4 regions of the Clostridium sulfidigenes genome follow, and region 2 is predicted to be linked to each of the others. Evidence: riboswitches for the same ligand, from Rfam matches in the RefSeq annotation. Region 2 holds a riboswitch; each other region holds the start of a gene.
What was found. A riboswitch is a leader RNA that binds a small molecule or an ion and turns the genes downstream of it on or off. The one in region 2 is predicted to bind cyclic di-GMP.
Positions count from the first base shown of each region.

Region 1: another riboswitch for cyclic di-GMP. It lies ahead of ACTNBA_RS03350 (SpaA isopeptide-forming pilin-related protein); the one in region 2 lies ahead of flgB (flagellar basal body rod protein FlgB).
Region 3: another riboswitch for cyclic di-GMP. It lies ahead of ACTNBA_RS12270 (response regulator); the one in region 2 lies ahead of flgB (flagellar basal body rod protein FlgB).
Region 4: another riboswitch for cyclic di-GMP. It lies ahead of ACTNBA_RS02685 (prepilin peptidase); the one in region 2 lies ahead of flgB (flagellar basal body rod protein FlgB).

Region 1 is NZ_JBQHQR010000002.1:306,358-311,711, reverse strand. Features, by position in the region: gene pepT (peptidase T) at 1-506, shown strand, start outside; gene ACTNBA_RS03360 (hypothetical protein) at 593-898, shown strand; gene ACTNBA_RS03355 (S1C family serine protease) at 1,155-2,525, shown strand; cyclic di-GMP riboswitch class II at 2,798-2,879, shown strand; cyclic di-GMP riboswitch class II at 3,090-3,171, shown strand; cyclic di-GMP riboswitch class II at 3,350-3,431, shown strand; gene ACTNBA_RS03350 (SpaA isopeptide-forming pilin-related protein) at 3,504-5,354, shown strand, end outside.
Region 2 is NZ_JBQHQR010000004.1:325,023-330,376, reverse strand. Features, by position in the region: gene ACTNBA_RS07185 (flagellin N-terminal helical domain-containing protein) at 273-1,118, shown strand; cyclic di-GMP riboswitch class I at 1,229-1,311, shown strand; gene flgB (flagellar basal body rod protein FlgB) at 1,725-2,105, shown strand; gene flgC (flagellar basal body rod protein FlgC) at 2,108-2,539, shown strand; gene fliE (flagellar hook-basal body complex protein FliE) at 2,559-2,879, shown strand; gene fliF (flagellar basal-body MS-ring/collar protein FliF) at 2,896-4,467, shown strand; gene fliG (flagellar motor switch protein FliG) at 4,470-5,354, shown strand, end outside.
Region 3 is NZ_JBQHQR010000010.1:21,371-26,724, reverse strand. Features, by position in the region: gene ACTNBA_RS12285 (TetR/AcrR family transcriptional regulator) at 1-254, shown strand, start outside; gene ACTNBA_RS12280 (diguanylate cyclase domain-containing protein) at 314-1,243, opposite strand; gene ACTNBA_RS12275 (chemotaxis protein CheC) at 1,236-1,871, opposite strand; gene ACTNBA_RS12270 (response regulator) at 1,861-2,235, opposite strand; cyclic di-GMP riboswitch class II at 2,313-2,395, opposite strand; gene ACTNBA_RS12265 (GNAT family N-acetyltransferase) at 2,533-3,066, opposite strand; gene sstT (serine/threonine transporter SstT) at 3,641-4,873, shown strand; gene ACTNBA_RS12255 (acetate uptake transporter) at 5,039-5,354, opposite strand, start outside.
Region 4 is NZ_JBQHQR010000002.1:168,213-173,566, reverse strand. Features, by position in the region: gene groL (chaperonin GroEL) at 3-1,631, shown strand; cyclic di-GMP riboswitch class II at 1,949-2,033, shown strand; gene ACTNBA_RS02685 (prepilin peptidase) at 2,131-2,868, shown strand; gene ACTNBA_RS02680 (GspE/PulE family protein) at 2,954-4,642, shown strand; gene ACTNBA_RS02675 (type II secretion system F family protein) at 4,661-5,354, shown strand, end outside.

The DNA of each region.
Region 1 (5,354 bases), on a different contig from region 2:
TGGAGTTAAATGGATTATTACCTGTTAATGCAAGACCAGAATACACAGAAGGATATGAAGGCTTCTTCATGCTTTGCGATATGGTAGGAACTGTAGAAAAGACTACTATGTCTTATATCATAAGAGATTTCTTTAGAAATACCTTTGAAGAAAAGAAAACATTAATTAAAGAAATAGTAGAACTTCTTAATAAAAAATATGGTGCAGGAACTATAGAAATTTCAGTAAAAGATCAATACTACAACATGAAAGAAAAAGTAGAACCTGTAATTCATGTAGTAGACACAGCTGTTGAAGCAATGAAAGCTCTTGATATCGAGCCAATTATAGTTCCTATAAGAGGAGGTACTGATGGAGCAAGATTATCCTTCATGGGACTTCCAACACCAAACATATTTACAGGTGGACATAACTTCCATGGGAAATTTGAGTTCATTCCTGTAGATTCTATGGAAAAGGCAGTAGAAACTATAGTTAAGATAATAACTCTTTATGCAGAAAAATAAAAAATTCTAACATTTATAATACTCATACATAAAAATTAACTCCTTAATACACACTATAGTAAAGTGATTGAGGAGGGCGATATAATATGAGTAATGATAAATCAAGACCAATATATCCACCAGATACACATAACTATTTTGGTGATTTTAGAAGCATAACCCCTATGTCTGATTCAGTTTGGGAAAACGTAAGAGAAGCTGAGATAGAAGCTGCAAAGACAAGAAGTCGAAGAAATTACAATATGGAGACTAGTGAAGAAATTGCTTTTGATGATTTAAATGAAGATATAAAAAGCGAAAGTGAAGTTGACTTTGACTCCATTATAGATGAAGTAGACATGAGTGATCATGGTAATGATTACGGAGATTATGCTAAGAAAAGATTATATTAATATTTCTTAGAGGAAGAATTTATTCTTCCTCTAAGTTAATTTAGGGTTCACATAGGAAACTACTGAAGCTATAAGGCTTTAGTAGTTTTTTAGAATATTATATTTACATATAGGGTATTTTCAAATTTTAATCCTTTAAGGACATTTAAGAATTCATTCATATTTTAGTCACTTAACTGACACATAAGTGTTGATAATAATATATATAGATAAGAAAAGTAAACAAATTAACTTTTAATAAGGGGGAAGATTTAATATGGATAAAGATATAAACAATAATGAATTAAATAACAATGAATTAAATAACAATGAATTAAATAACAATGAATTAAATAATAATCAAATTAATAGCAATAGTAACTTAAATGAAAATACCGGTATTAATAAAGATAATAATGACAATAATACTAGTGACAATATAAACTACACTGTGATTCAAGATGTAGAATATACAACAAATGATGACTTGAAATTCAATGAAGTTAATACTTCATCATGGCAAGAAGAAGAAAAAAAGAAAAAAGATAAAAAGAATAAAGGTAAAGGTTCAGCTAAATCTTATATAGCTATAGCTCTAATATGCTCTATATTAGGAGGAGCAATTGGTACAGGTGTTACTTATGGAGCTATGAGAGGCACTATACAATCAGCAATTAAGGAAGCTAAATCAAAAACAAATAACGGTGGAACAACAACAAATATTAATCCTATAAGCAGTATGAATATACCAGAAGTAGTAGCAAAGGTTTCCCCAGCTGTAGTTGGTGTATCAACCACTTCAGTTTCAACTAATGTATTTGGATTTGATATGGGTGAACAAGAAGGCATTGGCTCAGGATTTATTTTTTCAGATGATGGTTATGTACTTACAAACTATCATGTAGTTAAAAATGCTAGTCAAGTTAAAGTTATATTTAGTACAGGTAAAGAGGTAAGTGCTAAGGTTGTAAACTATCAGGAAGATGCAGATTTAGCAGTTGTTAAGATCACTGATGATGTTGAAATGCCAGGTAAAGTAGAACTAGGAGATTCTGATAGTCTTCAAGCAGGAGAACAAGTTATAGCCATAGGAAATCCACTTGGAAAAGAATATCTAGGCTCTGTAACAACAGGAATTATAAGTGCTGTTAATAGAGGAGTAGCATTAACTGAGGGTGGAGAAAAAATGAACCTTATCCAAACAGATACTGCTATAAATCCAGGGAATAGTGGAGGACCATTAATAAATTCTCAAGGTGAAGTTATAGGTATAAATACAGCTAAGATAGGCTCTACTGGAGTAGAGGGAATAGGTTTTGCAATTCCAATAAATGATGCCACTGAAAAATTAGATACCTTAGTAAAACAAAAAATAAAGTTTGGTATAGCAGTTAGAAATATAACAGAAGATTTATCAAAACAATATAATTTGCCGGTTGGTATATATATTCAAAGTATTGAAGATTTTAGTATAGCACAAAAGGGAGGATTACAACCTGGAGATGTAATTACTAAAATAGGTAAGAAAAATGTTAAGACCGTTGAAGAATTAAACAAGGAAAAAGAAGCCTACAGTGATGGAGATAGTATTCCTATAGAATTCGTAAGAAAGGGTCAAACAATGCAAGCTACTTTAGTAGTAGAATAATAAAGTTAATACTTATAATTATCCCCTAATTATAATATTATAAAATTTAAATAGGTGTGAAGCTTGAGTTATCAATGTTTCATGCCTATTGTTTTTAGGTGAAAATTTAATATTGCTAATGTATACAATATTATATGTTAAAACAATAAACATACATATGTTACTTTTAGTCATATTTATAGATAATTATGTATTTTATGCAATTAAATTGTTGACTGTTATATCTACTTGTGCTAATATCCTCTTATAAAATAGTAGATTAATTAATTATAAGTTTTACGGAAATTCTGAAGTATATACTAATTTGGGCACTTTGTATATATGGAGTTAGTAGTGCAACCGACCTTTATAACCAATCTTATATTTATATAAGATTGCATGGGGTCGGTTTTAGTTATATAAGTTTAAAACTTGGATATAGAAAATATTAGTATAAAAAACCCCAAAAAGTGTATAGACAAATACTAAATATAGAGCTATACTTAAATAGTAAAATATATTAAAAAATAATAAATATTACATGATTTGGTTTCGTTTATAAATCATTGAGTGAATTTTATTATAAGTTTTAAGGAAACACTGAAGTATATACTAATTTGGGCACTTTGTATATACGGAGTTAGTAGTGCAACCGACCTTTATAACCAACCTTATATATAAGATTGGCATGGGGTCGGTTTTTTTATTACAAAAAATTATTAGGGAGGAAGATTAAAAAAGAAATTTAAATCCATACCCAAACTAAAGAACAAACTATCTGTTTTTATACTTAAGCATAGATTGATTTAATTTTGTTCCAAAAATATTAAATACAATTTTCTAATAGTTTTAAGGAAACATTGAAGTATATACTAATTTGGGCACTTTGTATATATGGAGTAAGTAGTGCAACCGACCTTTATAACCAATCTTATATTTATATAAGATTGGTATAGGGTCGGTCTTTTTTATTGAAAAAAATTATTAAGGAGGAGAATTATGAAAAAGAAGAAATTTATGTCTGCACCTAAGGTAAAGAAGAGAGTATCTATTTTTATGGCTTTAGTTATTGTAGTTTGTCAAGTTTTAAATATTGTTCCTACAATGCAAGCTAGTGCTATGGATATTACAGGAGATTTCCCATTTATTACTGAAGTAAGATTAACAGGTAATGATGGGAATCCTATAAATGAGTCATCAAATCCCATAAGTAAAAATGAAGAGGTAAAACTAACCTATAAGTTTACTATACCAAATCAGGGGACGGTAAAAAATGGTGATACTTATACTTTGAAAATACCTAAGGAAATCCAAATAATAAGTACACTAAATTTCCCTATTACTCTTGATAATGGTGATACAATTGCAAATGTTAAAATAGAAACTGATGGTAATGTTACCATTACTTTTAATGAATTTGCAGAGAATAATTCCAATGTTTCAGGATTCTTTTTTATTGATACTCAATTTGATCCTGACCAAATAGGAGGACCTAGTCCAGTACCTATTACATTTGAAATTGGAGGAAATTCTTCTCCTGTTATAATTAACGTAAACCTTGAGCAACCGGAAGTTCCTGATGCTTCTGCTATAAAGTACGGAAGTTATGACCCTTCTAAAAATGAGATTACTTGGAAAGTAATTGTGAATACAGAAGGAGTCACGGTTAATGATGCTGATATTGTGGACAACATTTCAGTGGGACAACAGTTTATACCTGGTTCTGTTACTATAAATGGAGTTAGTGCAGATACAGCAAATTATAACTATGATTATAACAATAATAGATTAACTTATAAATTTCCAAGTGTAATAGAAACAGAGCAAGTAATTACCTTTAAAACTAAGGTAGTAAATCCAGAAGTTTTTAAATCTGAGGGAGCTACGGTATATGAGAAGAATAAAGCAATCTTTAATCATGATGGAACTTTTGTAGAATCTAATGAGGCATCAGTAGCTATTTATACAGACTTTATTAGAAAAGATGGAAAGTACGATGTAGAGGCAAAGAGAATTAATTGGACTATTTATGTAAATAACAATGCTCAAAATATTCCAAATGCTGTAGTTACTGATGATATACCAGAGGGGTTAACTTTTGTAGATGGTAGTGTTAAGATGGATGGAAACCAAACTGAGGATAATTATTCTTTAGTTGGACAAAAATTTACCTATACTTTCCCAAGTGCTATTAATGAGTCACATATAATCCAATTTTCAACAGATGTAACTGATGGAGATGCCTTTAATTCCAATACAGGGAAAACCTATAACAATAAAGCAACTTTAACTGGTGATGGAGTACCAAGCGATGCTTCAGATGAAAAGGGCGTTGGAGTACCTACTAGCATTATTTCTAAACAAGGCGCAGGATATAATCCAGCTACAGGAGAAATTACTTGGAAGGTTACTATAAATAGTAATAAGATAGCAATAAAAAATCCAGTGGTTACTGATGAAATAAGATTAGGACAAGAATATGTAGATGGTTCTGCTACTATAGATAAAGAGGTTCCAGGAGGAAGTTTTAACTATGTGAAAGCAGCAGAGAGTGATGCTAATAAAACTGGAACATTAACTTATACCTTTAATGGTAATATTAACGAAACTTATACAATAACCTTTAGAACAAAAGTAACAGATCCCAAGGTTTATGCAGGAAATATGGAAGGATATAGTTACAATAATCAAAATTATTACAATGAAGCTAGATTAACAGGGGACAATATTAAAGAATCTAATGCTTCTAATTGGCAGTATTTAAAAAGTGAAGTTATAAATAAGTCTAGTAGTGATTATGACTATGTAACAAGAGAAATTACCTGGAAGATTGTAGTTAATAAAAATAAA
Region 2 (5,354 bases):
ATTAAATCTGGTCACAGGCACTTGTGAAAGAACGGAAAAGCATTAATGGTTAAAAATAGATGTTAATGCTTTTGCTAATCATAAAGTAATTAATAAAAAGTGACGATAAGTAAAATGGATTTAGTTGTCAACATAGTTTGAATAAATGGAACTTTATTCCACGGGGTCAGACCCCAAGGGAAAAATTTCCTGGGGGTCTGACCCCATGGAAATTCGTGGGAATTCGTGGGAATTCGTGGGAATTTGTGATAATTTTTGTGAGGAGTGAGATAATGAGATTAAGTAGAAATATGTCCGCTATGAGGATATTTAATAGCTATACTAAAAATTTAGTAGCTCAGTCTAAGGCTTATGGTAGTATTAGTTCAGGTAATAAGATACAGACCTATAGAGATGATCCTAATGCTAAGGCTAAGAGTGATAAGTTGAAGTTAGAGATTAGAGGTCTTCAAATGGCCACTAGAAATATTCAAGATAGTGTAAGTCTTATGCAAACCATGGATGGTGGTATGCAAAGTATAAGTGAATCCTTGCAAAGGGCTAGAGAACTTATGGTTCAAGCTGGAGGAGCAACTACACCGGAAGATAGAGCAGTTATTCAAAAGGAAATAGATCAAAATTTAGAACATATAACTTATACTGCAAATAATACGGAGATGAATGGTGTAAAGCTGTTAGCTGATAAAAATAATCCAGGTGATACAGTGGATCTACTTATTGGAGCAACTAGTGATTATGTAACTAAACTGCCAACATATAATTTAACATCTACAGGACTAGGACTTGTGAATGCTGATGGTAGCAATAAAATAAGTGTAGAGAATATGAATGATGGATTAAAACGCTTAGATGATGCTATAGATAAGCTGAGTTCTGGAAGAGGAAAGTATGGAGCTCTAAGTAATAGAATGGAGTCTACTGCAGATTATACCAGTGAAATAGCAGGTAAGGTAGAAGGGGCAGAAGGTGAAATTACTGGTACTGATATAGCACTAGAAATGGTTGAATATGCTAAAAACTCAATTTTAGTGGAATCAGGTATGGCTATGATGGCTCAAAGCAATGAATTTCCACAGGATATTCTACAAATATTGAGCAATGTATATCCTAATAGGTAGAGAAAAGAAATTTCATGTAGCAAATAGGGAATTTTAAGTAAAAAGTAAAAATTTTCAGTTTAAAAGGTTGAATGGAAGAAAAATATAGTATATAATGCAGATATGTGAAAAAACTAAATAGGCAAAACTAACGAAAGTTAGTGACGCAAAGCTATAGGGGCTAAGCCTAAGGGGATGCCAGCCAGTTGCCAAAGAGTAAGTATACTTTTTGTTTTAGGTATTATAGAAGTAAATAATATTTTTATTTTAACCTTGTTGTAATTAAAAGCTACTCTTTTTGAGTAGCTTTTTATTATATAAATTTTACAATTTATTGTAAAAAATTACAAAGGATTTTGTAAAATATACTGAATTGTAAACAATTACTTAGTTTCATGTTTTTAAAGAGTATTTTACATAAAATAACATGTAACCATTATTATTCAATATTTACCATACTATATTTTACTTATAATTAAGTTTATAGACTTATTTCTATTTAACGTAAGATTAAAGCATAAAAAATAAAAAAAAATTCGTAGGTCTAACAAAAAAAAGAAGGGATTTAAGTATTTATGTCTAATTTATAAACATCAAGTATGTTTTTATGGAAAATGGAGGTATAAAATGTCACAAAATCAAGTATATGGATTGCTAAAAAAATCTATGAATGTAACTGTTGAGGCTAATAAAGTTATTGCTAATAATATTGCAAATGTAAATATAAAAAACTATAAGAGATATTATGTTCCCTTTGAACAAGTGATGGAAGAATCAAAAGCAAATGGTAATTTGAAAACTACAAATGAAAGACATATAGGCATTGGGAACAAAGATGTACAAGTTAAAAGAGATGACAGTGCATCTATGCGAGAAGATGGTAATAACGTGGATATTGAAACAGAAATGACAAGTCAAGCTGCTAATACTATGATGTATGAATCTTTAGTTAGATTTGCCAGTGGAAAGCTAAATAGTACAAGTAGAGTTATAAAAGGAGGGAACTAAAAGTGGAGGCATTTAGAGGAATGAGAATTTCAGCTAGTGGTCTTACTGCAGAAAGATTAAGAATGGATACTATCTCTTCTAATATTGTTAATGCAGGAACTACAAGAGGAAAAGATGGAAAGCCTTATGTAAGAAAGATTGCTATGTTTCAAGAGAACTTAAAGGAAGCCTACAATAAAAGCAATGGAAAAGTAGAGGACAAGTTAAATGGGGTTAAAGCAGTTGGCATTGTAGATGATGAATCAGAACTTATTAAGGTGTATAATCCAAGTCATCCAGATGCAGATGAAGAGGGATTTGTAACTATGCCAAATGTAAATATCTCCAATGAAATGGTGGAGCTAATAGCATCAAGTAGAGCTTATGAAGCCAATGTCAATGCAATGAATGCACAAAAAAGTATGTTTTTAAAAACTTTAGAAATAGGTAAATAAAAGATGGGAGTAGTACTTTATGATGAACAATTACATACCAAATGCAACAATTTTTCAAAATGAGCTAAGGGAAATTTATGGGGTAAAAGAAAAGGATACTGAAGAGAATAGCGCTTCAAGTGGCACAGGATTTGCAGCTGTTATAAAGGATGAATTGCAAAAGGTCAACGATCTACAAGTTGAAGCAGATAATAATGTAACAGGATATATTGCAGGAGAGAAAAGTATCCATGAAGTAGTATTAGCTACAGAAGAGGCATCTATGTCCCTAGAGCTTGCTATTCAAATAAGAAATAAGCTAGTTGATGCTTATAAGGAATTTAATAATATGCAAGTATAATGGGGGTAAGGATTAGATGAGTAAGCTATCGGAGCTAATGAAGAAGATAAAAGATAAGTGGAATTCCATGTCGAAAACTAGAAAGATAGCTTTAGTGATAATTGCGGTGGTGACTTTTATAGCAATAGGAACACTACTTTATGTATCACTTAAACCAAAGTATACAGTTTTATTTTCAAATATGGATTCCCAAGATTCAGGAAAGATTATAGCCAATTTAGAGGGCAAAGGAACTAAGTATAAAATAGAAGGAAATTCCATCTTAGTTGAAAAGTCTCAAGTAGATAAACTGAGAATGGAAATGCTATCAGAGGTTCAAATAACAGAAGGAAGCCAAGGCTTTGAACTTTTTGATGAAGGTAGCATTGGGGCTACAGATGAAGAATCAAGAATAATGTATCAAAGAGCACTTTCTGGAGAACTTGAAAGAACTATAAAGGGTTTTGAAGAAGTTGAGGCTGCAAAAGTAAATTTAGTTTTACCAAACAACTCAGCCTTTGTAACTAAACCAACTCCTGCTAGTGCTTCAGTAACGGTAAAGTTAGTGCCAGGAAATGAACTTTCACCAGAGCAAGTTAAAGCTATTGTACACTTAGTAACAGGTAGTGTGGAAAACTTAGATAAGGAAGACGTTACAATAGTATCAGACAATCTAAAGTTATTAACGGAGGGTTTGTTTGATAATGAAAAAGGAACCCAGGCTACTAGTACAGAAAATCAAATTGATTCAACTAAAAAAGTTGAGAAAGAATATGAGAAGAAAATCTTAAATGTATTAGAACCAATATATAAAGATAATGTAAAAGTATCTGTAAATGCACAGCTCAATTTTGACGCTGTAAAGCAGAATAATGTTACATATGATCCAAAGGGATCCGCAGTAGTAAGTGAGCATATTATTAAAGACAATAGTAAGGGTACTGAAAATACTTCAGGAAGTACTGTGGATAATAATATGACTAATGAGCAAGATGCAGAAAAAGATACTGAAAAAGCAGGCTATTCGGAAGAAACAAGAAATTTTAATAATACTAAGAGTGAAGAAACAGTTGTGAAGGCACCAGGTCAATTAGAGAGAATTACAACATCTGTAGTTGTGAATGGAGATATAGATAATGCAACTAAGAATACTATAAAAAGTTTAGTATCTGATGCCATTGGTTTTAATGAGGCACGAGGTGATGGAATTTCAGTTGAAAGTTTAGCCTTTAATGATGATTATAAAACACAAGCTGAAGAAGAAATTAAGGCTATGAAGGAAGCAGAAGCAAAATCTAGAAGGATTAAGCTTATTGCTTTAGGAGTAGGAGCAGTTATAGCACTTATACTTATTATTGTAGTTGTTTCTATTATTAGAAGTAAGAGAAAAGAAGATGATGAAGAAGATGAAGAGGCTATAGAAGGACTAGATGTAGTTATAGGAGATGAAACTTTAGAAACAGTGGCGGATTTATACAAAGATTTAGATTTAGAAGCGGAAACTGAAAGAGAAAAGATCATGAAAGAAGTTAAAAAATATGCAGAAAAGAAACCTGAACAGGTAGCGGATATTATAAAATCATGGATGACTGATGAAGAAGGGAGATAGTAATGGCTAAAACAGAAAAATTTACAGGTATTCAAAAGGCAGCAATATTATTTATCTCTTTGGGACCAGATGCATCTGCAGCAATAATAAAAAGATTAAATGAAAGAGATATACAAAAGATAACTTATGAGATTGCTAATATGTCATCGGTTAGAGCTGAAGACAGACAAGCTGTTTTAGATGAATTTATGGAATTAAATAAGGCTAAGGATTATATTCTTGAAGGCGGAGTAGAGTATGCTAGAAGCGTTTTATCTAAAGCTTTAGGAACTCAAAAGGCCAACGATATTTTAGAGAGAGTTACAGAGTTTTCACAGCAGTTTAGACCTTTTTCTATTGCTAGAAAAGCTGATGCAACTCAGCTTATGAATGTAATTTCAGGAGAACATCCTCAGACTATAGCATTAATACTTTGTCATCTACAGCCGGACAAAGCGGGACAGATAATGTCTGCACTTCCATCTGAATTACAGAGTGAAGTTGCTTTTAGAGTTGCTACTATGAGTAATATATATCCGGTGGTAGTGAAGGAAATTGAAGAGGTATTAAATAGTAAGTTATCTTCAGTGGTTACTAGTGAAAGTAGTGTTATAGGAGGAGTTCAATCTTTAGTTAATATACTTAACCAAGTTGATAGGACTACAGAGAAAAACATTACAGAAGGTCTTGAAAGGGAAGATATGGAACTTGCAGATAAAGTTAAGGAATCTATGTTTGTATTTGAGGATATTATTACTATCAATGATGTGGAAATTCAAAGAATTTTACGTGAGGTTGATAATAAGGAGCTATGTATGGCTCTAAAGGGTACTTCAGAACAAGTAATAGAAACTATATCAAGAAACCTTTCAAAACGTGCAGCAGCTACATTGAAAGAAGATATGGAA
Region 3 (5,354 bases), on a different contig from region 2:
CTCTTAGTGAAAGCCTTAAACAAGATTATAATGAAATAATAAATAAGGTAGCAGATATGTACTTTTACGCATTTGGTATCGAAAATAAAAACTGCAAAAAAAGTCTTGCTACTATTTTAATAGCAGCTCTAGATGGTGTTGCAATGCAATATTCCCTAGGGGTTTTAAAACAGGAAGATCAAGAATTCAAAAACACCTTTGTGAGATTTTTTGCAGAAAGTATTCCTGCATTTATGGAAAAAAATAAATCCTAAGCTAAGCTACATAAAACAAGGATACTTGTAATTTTTACATAGCATCCTTGTTTTTACTATTATTTAAATAAATGATATCCATTTCCACCTGTTTTTTTAGCTTTATACATTGCCCTATCTGCTTCTAATATTAGTTCATCAATATCATTAACCTCATTGGGTAATATACTAATACCTATGCTTAAAGATATTTTTATTTGCTCTTCTTTACAATATATAGCTTCAGTAAGATTAGTAATTCTGGAGGCTACAGCTTCACATTCATGGTAACTTTTTATAAAAGGTAGTAATATTAAGAATTCATCACCACCAAACCTAGCAACTATATCCCCATTTCTAGTAGATTCTTTTAGTATTTTAGCTACATGAATGAGAACCTCATCTCCTTTTTTATGTCCATATGTATCATTTATATATTTGAATTTATCAACATCTATAAACATAAGTCCTAAAAGACTATTATTTCTTTTAGCATTATTATAAAATTCATCTGCCATTTTATAAAACAATGTTCTATTCGCTAAACCTGTCAGTCCATCATAATAAGCTAATTTATTAATAGTTTTTTCCTTTTCCTTTAATTCTTTATTTAAAATATATAATTCATTCACATATTTTTTTAGTTGATCAATACGTAAAAATTGATTAGTCACATCAATAAATTCAATAAGTATAAAATTCAAATTATCTTTTTCTATTCTACTTATCTTTAAATTTAAATTTTTATTATTACTTAGCAAATCTTTATGCATAGCTGCCGAAAAAAACATTTTTCTTCCATCATTGATTATACGATTTATTGTATCTTTAAAATAACCTTTATTTAGACTAGGAATAACATCATATATACAACTATTTTTTACTTTTTCCTCACTAATATGGGTTAAACATTCCATATGATTATTCCAAAATAAAATTTTAAAATCTTCGTCTAATATGATTATTCCTTCGTTTATATTATCTAATATATCATATAAAATTCTATCCACAGAAATCATCTTCTATCATTCCTACTTTATTTAATAATTGACTTAATGAACTTAAAGTAAGATTAATTATTATAGCACCCGCTATTTCCGAATCGTCTATTTTAAAGGTTATATATAGCATCAAAATATGCTCGTACTCTTTGTTCTTTATATTTTTTTCAAAATCCACTTTATTAAATACGTTAACTTCTGGTAAAGTATAATTTAATTTTAATTTTAGATAATTTCCTATTTCGCCAATTATTGAATTTAATATTATATTTCCAATTTCCTTTATAATATCAAAATCTATATCAGTAAAATTCATATTACATAGTTGATTTTCATCATTTTCATTTAAACATAGGTTTATAAATGTTCTCATTTTATCCGCTGGGAATATTAAGCTTGCCTTTCCTCTAAGTTCATCTTCAAATGCTATAGAGGATACCATAATAGTTCCTTGCATTACTTGCGGAAGATAATCATCTATTACTATTGCTTTTTCGTTCAAATCTAAGATTTTCAAATTTGGTACATTTAATAATATTTTTTTATTTATTATTTCAGACAATATACTCGCTGATTTACCTACACTTATATTAAATAACTCTTTTAATATATCTTCTCTTTCTACATTATTCTTCATTTTGAACATTCCTTATTATCTCACATATAGATTTTGCTTTTTCTTCAGTAAAGGGCTTGTTTATAAATTCTATTACACCATATGAATCTATTTCTTCCTTTATACTTTTTTGAACATCTGCTGAAACTACAATTATTTTTGCATTAGAATCATATTCATTTATTAATTTTATTAATTCTCCTCCATTTAATTTAGGCATTAATAAATCTACAAATGTGTAATCAGGTTTAATACTTTTGTATTTTTCTAATCCTTCCTCTCCATCCTTTGCAAAATAAGTGTTTACGTCATCTAAATATTTTACAATTAAGTTACCTATTATTTTTTGAGAAAAAGTAGAATCATCAATAATTAAAATATTCATTTTAATATACCTCCTATGTTTAGTTATGGAATAATTCATCCATTATAAAATTAAAACCCTATATTCATAAAAATTATGAATATAGGGTCGGTTGCATCACTAACTCCATACATATAAGATGCCCAAGCTAAATATGTACTTCACAGTTTCCCTTGTATTTTAATCCAATTTAAATTATAACATTTAAATATTATCATTTAATATAAACTGTTTCAATAGTTATTTATCTTAATTTTCAAAGTTATACTTTTATTGGTTAGTTAGTTAATCCTTTATTGGTTTATATATGTGTTATTTTTATAATGAAAACTCTAATTGGTAATCTCTTGGGTCATTTTCATATAGTTCTTTATTTATTTCCTCTGCTTCTTTACAGCCTATTGAAAAATAAAAAGCAATTGTTTCTTCAGCAGAACCTGCACAAATATAAATTTTATCTGCTTTCCACTCTCTTGCAACATTTGCAGAAAGTATGAATAAATTTTTTCCTATTCCTTTATTTCTACATTCTAAGGTTATGAAAAGTTGATCTAATAAAACATAATTAAATTTTTCACCAAAAAATTCACGATTAATTGTTGAAAACCCCAGTAATTTATTATTATCATCAAAAGCAGCAATGGCACTTCCACCACTTAAGATAGTTTTTTTCAAATTTCTGAGATGGTATTCATAGCCGTTTGGCCAATCACAATCTCGGTAATTTATTTCCACTAATTTACGTTTACCATCCACATCTCTCCATGCTTTTCCTATATATTGAGATGGATTCATTTTGTTTATATACTCACATTCCTCTAATTCTAATTTTCTATATATAACATTTCCCATACTTCTACCTCCAAATACTCATGCAAAATAATCCTATTCTATAACACTTTGAACTCCTTAGAAATTTTCTCTTGCCACTAATTTTTACAGTAACTTCACTTTTATATTTACTATTTACATAATACACATATTCTAGTAAAAATCCAATAACTCTAACTTCAGTAAAATCTGTATTCTCAATTAAAATTTTATTTTCAGTGAATAATTATAGAACTGTTATCCCAAAATAGTATAGAGATATGTCTTGGCATCTTTTCATAATGCTTGAAAAATTTTTTTTCTTGCAATTGAATCGACTTTATAAATATTTTAATTTTAATTTATACACCCCATAATTTAAGTATTTATAGGCTTTAAGACATAATTTCAAAACAAATTTTATTTTCAAATTGTTTATTATATAGGTTATTTATGTAAAGGTGACCATTAATTAATTGAAAATTCATTATGCTTTTCCACTTCACATTAGTGAAGATTCATGATAAACTTATTTTTACCAAAGAATTTCCTAGTAACAAATTTAAAGCCACAGAAACTCACTTTTTTTTATTTAACGTTATAGGAGGAAAATATTATGAAGAATCTAATGAAGAAATGGAATGGATTAAGTTTAGTAAAACGTATAATCATAGGTTTAATCATAGGTATTATATTAGCCGTAACCATTCCTAATGTAGCAAAACCATTATCAATCTTTGGATCTTTATTTGTAGGTGCTTTAAAAGCCATTGCACCTATCCTAGTCTTATTTTTGGTAACCAGTGCTATTTCCCAACACAAAAGTGGTCATGAAACCAATATGAAAACCGTTATTATTCTTTATCTTTTAGGAACATTCTTAGCCGGACTTGTAGCTGTTATTGCAAGCTTTATGTTCCCGGTAAGCCTAACCCTTGTAGCTGGGGTAGAAAACATTACTCCTCCTGGCGGTGTAGTAGAAGTTCTTAAAGCATTACTATTAAACCTAGTTGATAATCCAGTAAAGGCTCTTTTCAATGCTAACTACATTGGTATATTAGCTTGGGCAGTAATTCTTGGTTTTGCCTTAAAAAATGCTGCAAGTTCTACAAAATTAATAATTTCCAATGTTTCTGATGCATTATCTCAAATGGTTGTATGGGTAATAAATTTTGCACCCTTAGGAATCATGGGACTTGTAGTTGATACTATCGTTACAAGTGGAATAGCTTCACTTCTTAGCTATGGAAAATTACTTTTACTTCTACTTGGAAGTATGATTTTTGTAGCCCTAGTTGTAAATCCAATTATGGTGTACGTAGCTATTCGTCAAAATCCATACCCACTTGTATTTAAATGCTTAAAAGAAAGTGGAATCACAGCATTCTTTACACGTAGTTCTGCTGCTAATATTCCGGTAAATATGAGTTTATGTGAAGAACTTGGTTTAGATAAAGATACTTATTCAGTATCAATTCCTTTAGGTGCCACAATTAACATGGCTGGTGCAGCTATTACTATTTCTGTTTTAACTCTTGCAGCTGTTCATACTCTTGGTATCCAAGTAGATATTGGTACAGCAATAATTCTTAGTGTACTTTCTGCGGTAAGTGCTTGTGGAGCTTCTGGAGTAGCCGGAGGTTCACTATTACTTGTCCCTCTAGCATGTAGCTTATTTGGAGTCCCAAGTGACATTGCTATGCAGGTAGTTGGTGTAGGTTTTATCGTAGGTGTTATTCAAGATTCTGCTGAAACTGCACTTAACTCATCCACAGATGCACTTTTCACAGCAACAGCTGAATTTAGTAAGTGGCGTAAAGAAGGTAAAAAAATAAATATTTCTAAATAGAAATTAAATACTAGTGTAATTCTTATATAAATATAAAAGCCTCCTTAGATAGCTTATAAACTATCCTTGGAGGCTTTAAACCTTTATAACCACTATAAAAATTAGAATCTAATTTTGTATATCATGAATATACAAAAGGTGATGAAAAAATTCATCACCTAAATATTACTTCTTAAATATTCCAAAAGGTTTTCCAACAGGTAAAAATACTCTTCCAAAGTGAGTATTTAATACTGCTGCTGCTGAACCATAGAAAGATACTAAAGCTATTGCTAACTCAGAATAAGCAGCTAGCATATGCGTTCCATGCTCCATTATTCCAAAAGTTGTTAGTGTTAATCCTAAGAATAGGAAATCTATCAATAGGAATATTGTAAATAACACCTTATGAGTTTCCATAGCACCTATAGTCATAAATATTGTAAAAATTAAATACCCTAAATAAGCAACTCCTAATTGATTTATGTCAGCTTTAGCTGCT
Region 4 (5,354 bases), on a different contig from region 2:
ATATGGCTAAAAGTATTTTATTCGGAGAAGAATCAAGAAGAGCTATGCAAAGAGGTGTAGACGTACTTGCAGATACAGTTAAGGTAACTTTAGGACCAAAGGGAAGAAATGTTATATTAGATAAAAAATTTGGTTCACCACTTATAACAAATGATGGTGTTACAATAGCTAGAGAAATAGAACTTGAAGATGCATATGAGAATATGGGAGCACAACTTGTAAAAGAAGTTGCAAACAAAACAAACGATGTAGCTGGAGACGGAACTACAACTGCTACAGTACTTGCTCAAGCGATCATAAGAGAAGGACTTAAGAATGTAACAGCTGGTTCAAACCCAATGTTACTTAGAAATGGTATAAGAATGGCTGTAGATACAGCAGTTGAAGAAATAAAAAAATACTCTAGACAAGTAGATGGAAAAGAAGACATAGCAAGAGTTGCAGCTATATCAGCAGCAGACGAGGAAGTTGGAGCTCTAATAGCTACAGCAATGGATAAAGTAGGTAACGAAGGTGTTATAGCTGTAGAAGAGTCTAAAACAATGGGAACTGAACTTGATGTTGTTGAAGGTATGCAATTTGATAGAGGATATTTAAGTGCATATATGGTAACTGACACAGATAAGATGGAATCTGTACTTGATAATCCATACATTTTAATAACTGATAAGAAAATATCTAACATCCAAGAATTACTTCCAATTCTTGAGCAAATAGTACAGCAAGGTAAAAAACTTTTAATAATTGCTGAAGATGTTGAAGGTGAAGCAATAGCTACTTTAGTAGTTAATAAATTAAGAGGAACATTTACATGTGTTGCTGTTAAAGCTCCAGGCTTTGGTGATAGAAGAAAAGAAATGCTTGAAGATATAGCAATACTTACAGGTGGTACAGTAATTTCAGAAGAATTAGGACACGACATTAAAGATGCAACTATTGAAATGTTAGGAAGAGCTGATAGTGTTAAAGTTACTAAAGAAAACACTGTTATCGTAAATGGAAAAGGTGCAAAAGAAAATATAGCATCTAGAGTAAATCAAATTAAGAAACAAATGGAAGATACAACTTCTGAATTTGATAAAGAAAAATTAAATGAAAGACTTGCAAAACTTGCTGGTGGAGTTGCAGTAATCAAAGTTGGTGCTGCTACTGAAACAGAATTAAAAGAAAAGAAATTAAGAATTGAAGATGCTCTTGCTGCTACAAAAGCTGCAGTTGAAGAAGGTATCGTTGCAGGTGGTGGAACTGTTTATATTAATGCAATAGAAGCAGTTGCTAAACTAACTTCAGAGGTTTCAGAAATCCAAGTAGGTATTAACATTGTAAGAAGAGCTCTTGAAGAGCCATTAAGACAAATAGCTACAAATGCTGGTGCAGAAGCTTCAGTAGTAGTTGAAAGAGTTAGAAATTCAGCTACAGAAATAGGCTATGATGCATTAAATGCTGAATATGTAGATATGATTAAAGCTGGAATAGTTGACCCAACTAAGGTTACAAGAAGCGCACTTCAAAATGCTGCATCTGTAGCATCAACATTCTTAACAACAGAAGCTGCTGTTGTTGATATTCCAGAAAAGAACCCAGTTCCAATGCCAGGTGCACCAGGAATGGGAATGGACGGAATGTACTAAAATTAAATATTAAATAGAATTAAGACTTTCATGAAGTTTTCATGGAAGTCTTTTTTTACATCCATAATTAATGTTCACATAAATTCTCTCCAAATTTTATCAATTTAATTATCTACAAAGTCTATAAAAACCTTTAAAACAGTGGATTTTAAGGATAAATGTAATAAAATAACACATAACAAGGAAAGTATATAGAAATATAATACAAATTATAGTATAATATGTTTAACATTTATAAATTTATACAACAATAAAACAAATTTATATAAATGTAAAATAAATTTATATAAAAAGAAAGTAAGTTTATATAAAAAGAAAGTAAGTTTAGATACAATGATGCAACTTTTTTATTTGGGTACCTTGAAAGTTGTTGAGTTAATGGTACAACCGGCTAAATTATAAATTTAGTCGGTTTTTTTGCGTGTATTTTATATACACATATGTAAAAATATAGTATAATGATTTCTAAATAGAAATAAATGTAAAAGGATAATAAATTATGGGTTTTATAGTATTTTTATATGGAGTAGTAATAGGAAGTTTTTTAAATGTATGTATTTATAGAATACCTAACAATCAGTCATTAATTAGTCCACCTTCCCATTGTGGAAATTGTGATACTAGATTGAAATGGAAGGATTTATTTCCAATAGTAAGTTATCTATGGCTTAAGGGTAAATGTAGATATTGTGAATCTAAGATTTCTATGAGATATCCCTTAGTAGAAGGGCTTACAGGGATTTTATTAGTAGGAATATATCTTAGATATGGCATAGGGTTAAGCTTTTTTAAGTATTCCCTTTTAACTCTATTTTTAATAGTCATAGCCCTTATTGATTATGATACTACAGATGTGTATTCTAGTGTAGTTTATAGTGGAATGGCAGTGGGTATAATCTTTATCCTTATAGAAACTGTAGCATACTCCCATAGTATAACTAACTATATTATTGGGGGATTAATAGGCCTAGGTGTTATTGGTTTAATATATGTTTTAACTGGTGGCATGGGTGTTGGAGATATTGAAATAGCAGTATTATGTGGATTATTTCTAGGATGGAAATTAGAGATATACTTTTTACTCATATCCTTCATTATAGGAGGAACAATTGCAGTTATGTTAATTGCATCAAAAAAGAAATCAAAGGATGAGTATATTCCTTTAGGACCTAGCTTGGCTATGGGAGCATATATAGTTTTAATCATTGGAGAACAATATATATTAAATTTCATTTAATATAAGGAGTTTTAAGAAATAAAAAGAAGTATAAAACTTTTAGATAAGGACAAATAAATTAATTGTAAAGGTGAGGTGGAGAGAAATGGCAAGGAATACTGTCAGACTAGGTGACTTGCTAGTAAAGGCAAATAAAATTACCAGGTCACAATTATCAGAAGCCTTAGAGATTCAAAAGGTAAAGAGAAAAAAACTGGGAGAATTATTAATCGATGAAGGTATAGTAACAGAGGATATTATTATAGAGGTACTTCAAGAACAGTTAGGTATTGAAAGAGTAACATTAAGTAATATAGATGTAGATTCTAAGGCTGTTAAATTAGTTAACGAAGGCTTATGTAGAAAATATGAATTATTCCCTTTTTATACTGCTGATGGAGTAATAAAGGTAGCTGTATCAGATCCTTTAAATATATTTGCTATGGATGATGTAGCTATAACTACAGGACTAAGAGTGGAACCTTATATATCCACAAAGGATGACATCCATAAGGCTACGGAAAAGTATTATTCAGATAGAAATGTGGAAAGTGCTGTAGAAGAGATAACCAGGTCTAGGATAGTGTTTCATAATAAGACGGAAGATATAGAAAAGATTGATGAAGTTAAAAATGCTCCCACTGTAAAACTAGTGGATTCCCTACTTAAAAATGCAGTGGAACAAAGAGCTTCAGATATTCATATAGAGCCCTATGAAAAATATATAAGAGTTAGATATAGAATAGATGGTCAGCTAGAAGAAATATCATCTTTAAATATTGATGTACTTCCAGGCATAGTTACTAGAATAAAAATTCTAGCAAATCTTAACATAGCTGAAAAAAGAATTCCTCAGGATGGAAGAATAGTTACTGTAATCAATAATAAAAATATAGACATGCGTGTGTCTATAATACCTCTTATCACAGGAGAAAAGGTTGTAATAAGAATACTAGATAGAAGCAACTATAAAATTGGAAAAGATAATCTGGGCATGAGTAGTGAAAATATAAAAAATCTTGAAAATATCATATCTGCACCCCATGGAATAATTTTAGTAACAGGACCTACAGGAAGTGGAAAATCCACCACTCTATATACTATTTTAGGGGAACTTAATGATATTAATAAGAACATAGTTACTGTAGAAGACCCCGTGGAATACTCCATGGATGGAATAAATCAAGTAAATGTAAATAGTAAGGTAGAACTTACCTTTGCTGCAGGCTTAAGGTCTATATTAAGACAAGACCCTGATGTAGTAATGGTAGGGGAGATGAGAGATAGCGAGACTGCTGAAGTTGGTATAAGAGCTGCCATAACAGGTCACCTGGTTCTTAGTACACTACACACAAATGATGCACCATCCTCAGTAATAAGACTTATAGATATGGGAGTTGAACCTTTCTTAGTGGCCACTGCCATAAAAGGAGTAATAGCTCAAAGACTGGTTAGAAGAATATGTCCAAGCTGTAAGGAAGCCTATGAGGGTGATGAAGCTGAAAGGAAACTTCTTAACTTAAATAGTGATGATAAAATAACTCTTCATAGAGGCAAGGGTTGTGCTAGCTGTAATTATACTGGTTATAGTGGCAGACTTGGAGTCTATGAAATAATGAATGTAGATAGAGATATAAAAGATTTAATTATAAAATCTAATAACCCAGAAGAATTAAAGGATGAAGCTGTTAAAAAAGGTATGAAGACTTTATCAGATAGTTGTAGAGAGTTAGTTCTTAAAGGTGAAACCACAATGGAAGAAATGATGAAGATAATATTTATGGATAACTTGTAGAGGAAGGAGAACTAAATTATGTCTAAATATAAATATAAGGCTATTAGCTCTAAGGGTGAAGTTATTCAAGGAGTACATGAATGTAGGAGTAGGGAAGAGGTACTTAACCTTATGGTATCTAGTGGATATTCACCACTGTCCATTGAGGAAGCTATAGGTAGTAAGGAGATTATTCTAGGAAAGAGAAATAAGGTTAACAACAAGGATATATCTATATTTTGTAGACAACTAGCTACCATGATAGAAGCTGGTGTTTCCATAACTAATGCCATAAGTCTTTTAGCAGAGCAAATACCTAACAAGAAGCTAAGGGAAGTCCTTGTAAAAGTAGATGAAGATATAAGAAAAGGTGAAGAATTATCTGTAGCCATGGGTAAATACTCTAATGAATTTCCAACCTTACTTATAAGCATGATTCAAGTTGGTGAACAAAGTGGTACCCTAGATTCCATCATGAATAGGATGGCCACTTACTATGAAAAGCAAACCAAGATGAATGGTAAATTAAAAAATGCCTTAATCTATCCAGGCATATTAGCCACAGTAACAGTGTTTGTAGTGGTATTTATTCTAACCTATATAATGCCAATGTTTATGGATATGTTTGAATCAGCAGGTTCAGACCTTCCAGCCATGACAAAGATAGTACTATCTCTAGGAGATGGTATAAGGCACTACGGTGTATTAATAGGCCTTGTTATTGTAGGTATAA